DNA from 4 places in the Lysinibacillus sp. K60 genome. Region 3 is predicted to be linked to each of the others. Evidence: riboswitches for the same ligand, from Rfam matches in the RefSeq annotation. Region 3 holds a riboswitch; each other region holds the start of a gene.
What was found. Region 3 has a riboswitch for cobalamin ahead of cobT (nicotinate-nucleotide--dimethylbenzimidazole phosphoribosyltransferase). Riboswitches for the same ligand answer to the same signal wherever they lie in the genome.

Region 1 (2,203 bases), on a different contig from region 3:
AAAATACTTTGCATCCAATGCGGGCATGTGTGGTGTAGCGATGGTATTGGCACGAATAGAAGGGGCGCCAGCAGGTTCCAAAGGCTTAACGTTGTTTGCAGTTCCTTGGCGTAAAGAAGATGGTACAACAAATCATCTACGTATTCGTCGATTGAAAGATAAATTAGGCGTTCGGGCAGTTCCCTCTGGTGAGGTAGAATTTGATGGTGCACTTGCCTATGTTGTAGGGGAGCAAAATAAAGGGATTTATTATATGCTAGAAGCACTAAATCTCTCAAGAATTTGTAATGCAGTCGCTTCTATTGGTATTATGCGTCGTGGCTTCTTAGAGGCAAAACATTATGTAAGCAATCGACATGCATTTGGCAAGCCCTTAACACAATACCCTATGATTCAGGATACTTTAGGGAAATTTGCAGCTAAGTTGCACGTGGAAGTAGCGACAGTTTTTGATCTTATTCAATTATACGATAAAGTGACAAGTGGACAGGGAACACAGCAAGACCTTATTATGAATCGTTTATATATTGCCATTATGAAAAAGGAAACGGCAGAGCAAGCTGTTCACTATGCTAGTGAGGCAATTGAATTACACGGGGGTAATGGCTATATAGAAGACTTTGTAACGCCCCGCTTATTAAGAGACGCGCAAGTGTTGACGGTGTGGGAGGGGACGGCTAATATTTTGGCCTTAGAACTCATTCGTTTAGTGGATAAGTTTCATGCACATGAACTGTTTGTCTGTGAGATGGAGGAACGATTAGAGAAATTAGCTGACAGCTCACTAGTACAAATCGTTAAAGAACAATTGGCGAATATTTCTATAAAACTGCAAATTTTTAGCGCTTTAGACGAGGCAACGAAAACTTTTGAAGCAAAAGGTATGGCTGAAAAAATGGCTCACCTTTATGAAAGTGTCATTGCGGTTGAGTGGGCACATAAATTTGGTGGAAAATATGAAAAACTAGCGGACGTTTATTTAGAACAGACATGGTCATTAAGAGAAATGGGTGCTCAAATGAAAACAGTCCAATACTTTTCTGAAATTGTATAATGGCCGGGGAGTCGTCTTGAATGGAGGCGACTTCTTTCATTTTCATGTATAATGAAATCAACTGAATATTATAAAGGTTCTTTACTTAAGTAAAGTGAAAAGGGAAATCGGTGTAATTCCGATGCGGTCCCGCCACTGTAAGTGTGAGTTTTTTCAAATGATGCCACTGAAGATTTCGGGAAGGCTTGAAAAATCGCAAGTAGCACTAGCCAGGAGACCTGCCTTTATAACGACATGACAACCTACGAGGATAGGGTGGTGGATTTTGTATCAGTTTTTTGGTGCGATTTTGCCCCCTCATCGTTCAAAGATGAGGGGTTTTATTTTGATGCAAAATAAAGCGAAATGTCGCATGGACCAACGAAGGAGGATTCACATGAAGAAATTTTGGAAAATAGGATTATCAGCATTTTTAGCAGTAGGCTTGCTAGCTGCTTGTGGGCAGGAAGCAAAAGATAACAAGTCATCTAACGAGCAGCAAACACAGCAAGAAACAGCACAGGTGGATGAAGCAACATTCCCAATGACGATAACAGATGCCCTTGGTAAGGACATTACACTTGAAGCACCTCCTGAGAAAATTGTTTCACTTATTCCGAGTAATACTGAAATCCTTTTTGGACTAGGTTTAAATGATGAAATAGTTGGTGTTACTGACAACGACGATTATCCGCCAGAGGCAGCTGAGAAGGATAAGGTTGGCGGTATGGAGTACGATATTGAAAAAATTATTGCCTTAAAACCAGATATCGTTTTTTCACACGAATCTAGCATGTCTCTTTCAGAAGAGGCTATTGCACAGCTTGAATCAGCAGGTTTGAAAGTTTTTGTAGTAAGAAATGCACAAGACTTTAATGAAACATATACAACAATTGAGCAACTTGGACGTGCTACAGGGAAATTACCAGAGGCAGAAAAAATTGTTGCTAATATGAAGGCGAAAGTAGAAGAAGTTTTGTCTAAAGTCAAGGATGTTGAACCCAAAAAAGTGTTAGTTGAAGCATCAGATGAGCCAGATATTTATACATCTGGCAATGGTACGTTTATGAACGCGATGCTTGAAATGATCAATGCAGAGAATGTAGCTGTAGATGGCGATAATTGGTATAAAATTGATGCAGAACAAATTATCGCAAAAAATCCAGATGT
Region 2 (2,203 bases), on a different contig from region 3:
AATAAGCAGGTTTCCTGACTTAAGCTTCATTTTACTATCGCACCTTCCCAAGTTTGCACCAGTGGCTTTGCGATTTCATCAGCTATTACAGTAGCGGGGGCTGTATTGGATTTTCACCAATTTCCCTATTATCTCGAGCTATTCGAGCACTTATTGACGTTTTATATGAAATTTTTATTAGAATTTTAAATAGAAAACTGTCTTTATCATATCTTATTTTTTTAAAATTTCAATATTTCTTTAAAAATTTATGACAAATTTATCAATTTTGAATGGAACTAGGTATGAAATTTATACAATCTATATAATTTGCCCATAAATCGTTATCAGAATATTCGCCATTGACCTTTAATTATAAAAATTTATAAAAGGTATAGCATATTTATGGAAATTCATGTTACACTTTGTCGTGAAATCTCACAATTTGAATGTTTTTCGGTGCAAAGTGCTTGTCATTTTGCTTAAAAGGGAAGCCGGTTTGAGTCCGGCGCGGTCCCGCCACTGTAATAGGGAGCTTTATAGAATATGTCACTGTCCAACGGATGGGAAGACCTATAAAGCATTGAACTAGAGCCAGGAGACCTGCCGAAAAATAAGTGATCGTTTCAGCCTACGAGGATAGGTGTGCGGCTTAGCAGATGAGAATGTTATTTGCTTTTTTAGCTATGCACTTTTCCACCAGTGGAGAAGTGCTTTTTTTAATTACGCACGCAATCTTCTAAAAATCTACTAATTAGTTAGGAGGAAAGCTTTTTGAAATTTTCATGGTGGAAACTTAGTTATTTTTTACTGGCCTTTTTAATCGTGCCAAAACGTGCCTTTGCCATGCATATCATGGAAGGTTTTTTACCAATCGAATGGGCTATTTTTTGGTGGGTCATCTCTATTCCATTTATCATTCTAGGATTGCGTTCTATTCGAAAAACCGTTGATGAAAATCCTGAAACAAAAATGCTTTTGGGGCTTTCAGGAGCCTTTGCCTTTGTGCTATCCGCCTTAAAAATCCCTTCTGTTACAGGTAGCTGCTCTCACCCAACTGGTGTAGGACTTGGGACAGTACTCTTTGGCCCTCTAGCAATGAGTGTAATTGGAACAATCGTTTTATTATTTCAATCTTTATTATTAGCTCATGGAGGAATTACAACTTTAGGGGCTAATGCCTTTTCTATGGCTATTGTTGGTCCTTTTATTGCTTACTTTGTCTTTAAAGGTGCTCAAAAAGTAGGCTTGTCATTTTCACTAGCCGTATTCTTTGCAGCTATGCTTGGTGATTTAGGTACATACATTGTGACTTCTGTACAACTAGCACTAGCCTTTCCTTCAGAGGTTGGAGGCTTTATGGCATCCTTTACAAAGTTTGCAGGTATTTTTGCCTTAACTCAAATTCCTTTAGCAGTGAGTGAAGGAATTTTAACGGTCATAGTGATGAATTTCTTGAAAAAATACAATATTAGCGAACTAAAAACTTTACGTGTTTTCTCAACAAAGGAGGCACATTAACAGATGAAAAAAAATTTATTGTTATTAGCAATTGTTGTGTTATTAGCCATCATTCCCTTGTTCATACAAAAAGGTGCTGAATTTGGTGGTGCTGATGGAGAAGCAGAAGCAGCTATTGGTGAAATCAATGCGGAATATGAGCCATGGTTTGAAAGTCTATGGGAGCCACCAAGTGGTGAAATCGAAAGCTTATTATTCGTGCTACAGGCAGCTATAGGAGCTGGCTTTATTGGCTACTTCATCGGCTATATGCGTGGCAAACACAAAGAAGGTTAACCATTATGTTACTCATTGATAAGTATGCCTATCTGAATAAGCTAGCGGCCGTTCATCCGCTAGAAAAAATGATATTTTCACTTGGATTACTTCTCATAACGCTCATCATGAGAGATGAACGACTTTCACTCATTACATTTTTTGTAATGAGTGCTTTTATCATTTTAGGTGCCAAAATTCCGCTTACATACTATGGCAAACTATTATTGTTACCTGGCTTTTTCTTATTAACAAGTCTTGTATCTATTTTACTTTCTTTTACATCATCAACGAATACACTCCCTGCCCATATTTGGTCGTTTACATGGAGGAATTGGACTGTTTTTATTGGGAACGCAAGTGTGTTATCAGCGCAACAGCTGTTCTTTATTGTCCTTGGCAGCATTAGTTGTTTATACTTTTTAATTCTAACCACTTCCGTACAAGG
Region 3 (2,203 bases):
GAAAGCGGATCAGGTAAATCGACATTATTGAATATATTATCAGGTTTATACATTAATTATCAGGGTGAAATATTTCTATCCAATCAAAATATTAGATATATTCCTAATGATGTTTATAGAAAAAGGGTATGTTTGGTAACGCAAGAGCATTTTATAATGACAGGGACAATAAGGGGAAATTTGTTATTAGCAAAGCCGAATGCAACGGATGAAGAATTAATTCAAATTTGTAAAATGGTTAACATTTATTCATATATAGAAACGTTGGACTATAAATTTGAAACTCTTATTGGGCATAATGGGCTTGAATTATCTACTGGGCAACAGCAAAGACTTTCAATAGCAAGATCGCTTCTAAGAGATGCGGATATCTATTTGTTTGACGAGATTACTTCTGCGCTTGATAAAGACAACCAAATAAATATAGAAACATTACTTTTATATTTAAATAAAGAAAAACAAAAGACTGTTATATTGGTTACTCATCACCCTGTTTTAATAAGTGAAGTAGATAAAATATTTGAAGTTAATAACAATCAGGTGAACGAGAGGGATTCATTTGTTGTTACAAGCTCTTAATAAGCCTAAATTGTTTGAATAGCTGGTTGTACTAAGTTAACACTCAAAAAAATTTTTCCTCTTGACACTAAAAAAGTTGTAAAGTAGATTTAACATAATTACATAAAAGCAATAGGTGCCCACTTGGGAGAATAGGGAATAAAGTGAAAAGCTTTAGCGGACCCGCCACTGTATAAGGGAGTTTCATAGTGTATGCCACTAGCGAATTGCTGGGAAGGTACTATGAGGTGTTGAACTTGAGCCAGGAGACCTGCCTACATGCTTTAGAAGAGATAGATGATGGAAAAGTCTGTAGTTTATTTGTCATGACAATAAACTACAGATTTTTTATTTTGTCTCAATGAGAACGAGAGGAGAAATAATCATGCAATTATTACAAGATACGATTCAAAATATTCAAGGGGTTGATATGAAAAGTATGGAGCAGGCTAGAAAACGGATTGATGGGCTTTGTAAGCCCCCAGGTAGCTTGGGTAAACTAGAATCACTTGCTGTACAGCTCTCTGGGATAACAGGACACTTATATCCAATGGTCGACAAAAAGGTGATGATTGTTTGTGCTGCAGATCATGGTGTTTGCGAGGAAGGTGTAACCACGAATCCACAAGATGTGACGGTCTTTCAAACATTAAATTTTCCTAAGGGAGGTACAGGCGTTTGTGCGATTGCGGGCATTACCAATGCAAAGGTTGTCACAGTAGATGTTGGGGTAAAAGAAGATATTCCACTTGATGCAGGAGTCCTTATTCATAAAATTAAATACGGTACCGATAACATGGCACAAGGTCCAGCTATGGCCAAACAAGAAGCCATTCAATCGATAGAAGTAGGAATCCAGGTGGCCACTGAGGAAATCATAAAAGGTGCTGATGTACTTGGGACTGGAGAAATGGGCATCGGCAATACAACACCAAGTGCTGCGATATTAGCTGTTTTGACGGGATGCAAGCCTATCGAAGTAACGGGGTTTGGTGCAGGAGTAGGCCAAGGAGGCATTGCCTATAAAGCAGCAGTTATTGAAAAAGCAATTACCTTAAATAAGCCTAATCCAAATGATGTTATTGATGTTCTGGCTAAGGTTGGAGGATTAGAGATAGGGGCGATGACAGGCATTATACTTGGCGCTGCTGTCCATCGTAAACCTGTTGTCATTGATGGATTTATTTCAACTATTGCCGCGCTCATTGCTTATAAGCTAGAACCAAAAGTAAAAGATTATATTATTCCTTCCCATGCCTCAGAGGAACCAGGGGCTAAAATTGCCGCTGCATTACTAGGCATTGAACCGATGTTGCACATGAATATGCGTTTAGGCGAAGGTTCTGGAGCATCCTTAGCCTTTCCTATTTTAGATGCAGCTTGCTCGATGATGAAAAACATGGTGACTTTAGAAGAATCAATGCAGTTGTTAAAAAGGTAAGTTAAATGTCTCTTTTTTAATCATATAAGGAATGAAACATTAGCTAAAACAATAAAACAGCCAATGACTTAATTTTTGGTCATTGGCTGAATGGTGTTTATGCTCGATTTAATTTACGTAATGGCAAGCGCCACTTCATCATATAGGAAAAGATACGTAAAACTGTAATCACTGCGAATAAAATATAAAGGAAAATGTCCCCTG
Region 4 (2,203 bases), on a different contig from region 3:
TGCTGGAAATAGGAATATTCATTCTTACCTTGTGAAAGAACAAGGACATGGTTTACAAAGATTAATTCGTTTTTACAGGGAACGGCATGGAGTGAAATGGTTAGAAAATGCCTTTGATTATGGGATGACATTGCTATTGAAATTTGGTGAAATGCCAGCATTAGAAATGTTTTTCCTCACAAATTTAATATGTTACAAATGGCAACTAGATTACTTAGAGGATGAAGAAGTGCAACATTACTTTTCTCATTTAGCAAATGGGAAAGTGAAAGAGGTCTATAATAGCTTTAGGGCTTACGATAGAGAACAAAATCTTTTAACTGCTACTAAATTATATAAACTTATATCCAAATATAATCCTCAATTTCATACAAATTCTGCTGCAACGCCGGAATTTTATAAGGAATTGGCCCTGTTTATTGAAAGGAAATAATATATTCGTAGTGTCAATCAGTCTATTTTTCTTCAGAATATAGAGTGTTCTATGTTAGCTATTCAACTAGATTATCCTAGTCATTCTACAAATGTAGATCGATTTTAATAGAGAATTTCATACATCATTTAAAATAAATATTTTAATTAGGAAGTAGTAATTATTGATAATCTATTTCGAACTACATAATTAAAAATACTGAATAATCCAAAAATAAAGAAGTTTAGAATCTTGATTTACTTTTCATTTGAAGGATGGTACACTTAAAACTATTGAACAACAACTATATATTGTGTTCGTTTTACAAAGGTACTACTATATGTAGTTTAAAAGGGAAGTTCGGTACAATTCCGACGCTGTCCCCGCAACTGTGAAGCTGACGATGATTGCAACCACTGTGCATTTGCATGGGAAGGGAATCAGAGAATGAAGCAAAGCCAGGAGACCTGCCTTTATAAAACAAATTTATCATTTCTTCGGGGATTAAGAGATGGGAACGTCAGTATTTTTGGTATGTTAACGTTTCCATTTAGCCTATCTCTCTAGAGGAGATAGGCTTTTTATTTTATGAAAAGAGGGATTTCTATGAAACTTTATACGAAAACAATTTGTCCAAAATGCCTATGGGTAAAATCTGAACTACAACGTGCAGGACTTGAAGCTGAAATCGTTAACATCGATCATGATGAACAGGCAAAGCAAACGATTATTGACGCAGGTTTTTTAAGTGTGCCTGTTTTAGAGATGAATGAAACTTTTATAGGAGATGTTCAGGAAATTGTTTCTCAAATTGAGTTGATTGCTCTATGATCGTTTACGCGAGTCGTACAGGTAATGTCCGAAATGTTGTATCCAAATTAAAGGCAGAATGTATCGAGCTCTCGGAGGAATTGCGATTGAACAAGCCCTATCTTTTAATTACCTACACAGATGGTTTAGGTGACATTCCAGCAAAGGTACAACGTTTCTTAGAAAAAAACAGGGATTTTTGTAAAGGAGTAGTTGCCAGTGGCAATAGTAATTTCGGCCATCATGTATTTGGCGCTGCTGGTGAGAAAATCGCCGCTACCTATCATGTACCCTTAGTAAGGAAATTAGATTTACGAGGTAATCAAACGGATTACGAAGCAATACAAACGTTTTATGAAACGAGGGTAATGAGATGAAAACCTATTTAAAGCTTAATAATGACGTACTGAATCGTTATAGTACAACTGGATTACTTGAGTTAGAAAAGGACCGCGAAGCTACGCGCCGCTACTTTTTAGAGTATGTTAACGTACGTTTGCGTTATTTTATAGATATTGAGGAAAAAATCCGCTATTTAGTTGATGAGGGCTACTATGAGAAAGCATTTATCGATATGTACGAGATGGAATTTATTAAGAAGCTGTACAAGAAAGCCTATGATTATAATTTCCGCTTCCCATCCTTTATGAGCGCAAGCAAATTTTATGATAGCTATGCTATGAAAAGTCGTGACGGGGAAGAGATCTTAGAAAAGTATGAGGATCGTATTGTCATTATTGCTTTGTATTTGGCGCAAGGAAACACAACTCTAGCAGAACGCTCTGTCGAAGCAATGATGGAAGCCTACCAGCCAGCGACACCAACTGCTTTAAATAGTGGTAAGAAAGCACGTGGTGAATTAGTCAGCTGCTTTAAATTATCAATGGATGACTCCATGAACAGTATTGCTGAAAATATTGGCTATTGTTTAGAGCTATCACGCCTTGGTGGTGGAGTAGGGGTCAACTTAACAGATTTACG

Region 1: linked by a shared signal. The riboswitch ahead of HCH28_RS01560 (ABC transporter substrate-binding protein) and the one ahead of cobT (nicotinate-nucleotide--dimethylbenzimidazole phosphoribosyltransferase) in region 3 are both predicted to bind cobalamin.
Region 2: linked by a shared signal. The riboswitch ahead of HCH28_RS05970 (energy-coupling factor ABC transporter permease) and the one ahead of cobT (nicotinate-nucleotide--dimethylbenzimidazole phosphoribosyltransferase) in region 3 are both predicted to bind cobalamin.
Region 4: linked by a shared signal. The riboswitch ahead of HCH28_RS15610 (glutaredoxin family protein) and the one ahead of cobT (nicotinate-nucleotide--dimethylbenzimidazole phosphoribosyltransferase) in region 3 are both predicted to bind cobalamin.

What each region holds. Positions count from the first base shown of each region.
Region 1 covers NZ_JAASJR010000001.1:291,446-293,648, forward strand. Annotated here, with positions in the region: gene HCH28_RS01555 (acyl-CoA dehydrogenase family protein) at 1-1,054, shown strand, start outside; cobalamin riboswitch at 1,112-1,294, shown strand; gene HCH28_RS01560 (ABC transporter substrate-binding protein) at 1,431-2,203, shown strand, end outside.
Region 2 covers NZ_JAASJR010000002.1:444,893-447,095, reverse strand. Annotated here, with positions in the region: cobalamin riboswitch at 1-169, opposite strand, end outside; cobalamin riboswitch at 420-604, shown strand; gene HCH28_RS05970 (energy-coupling factor ABC transporter permease) at 754-1,500, shown strand; gene HCH28_RS05965 (energy-coupling factor ABC transporter substrate-binding protein) at 1,504-1,776, shown strand; gene cbiQ (cobalt ECF transporter T component CbiQ) at 1,782-2,203, shown strand, end outside.
Region 3 covers NZ_JAASJR010000003.1:6,697-8,899, forward strand. Annotated here, with positions in the region: gene HCH28_RS07310 (ABC transporter ATP-binding protein) at 1-579, shown strand, start outside; cobalamin riboswitch at 676-851, shown strand; gene cobT (nicotinate-nucleotide--dimethylbenzimidazole phosphoribosyltransferase) at 944-1,999, shown strand; gene HCH28_RS07320 (trimeric intracellular cation channel family protein) at 2,097-2,203, opposite strand, start outside.
Region 4 covers NZ_JAASJR010000007.1:21,988-24,190, reverse strand. Annotated here, with positions in the region: gene HCH28_RS15615 (hypothetical protein) at 1-433, shown strand, start outside; cobalamin riboswitch at 724-901, shown strand; gene HCH28_RS15610 (glutaredoxin family protein) at 1,019-1,243, shown strand; gene nrdI (class Ib ribonucleoside-diphosphate reductase assembly flavoprotein NrdI) at 1,240-1,599, shown strand; gene nrdE (class 1b ribonucleoside-diphosphate reductase subunit alpha) at 1,596-2,203, shown strand, end outside.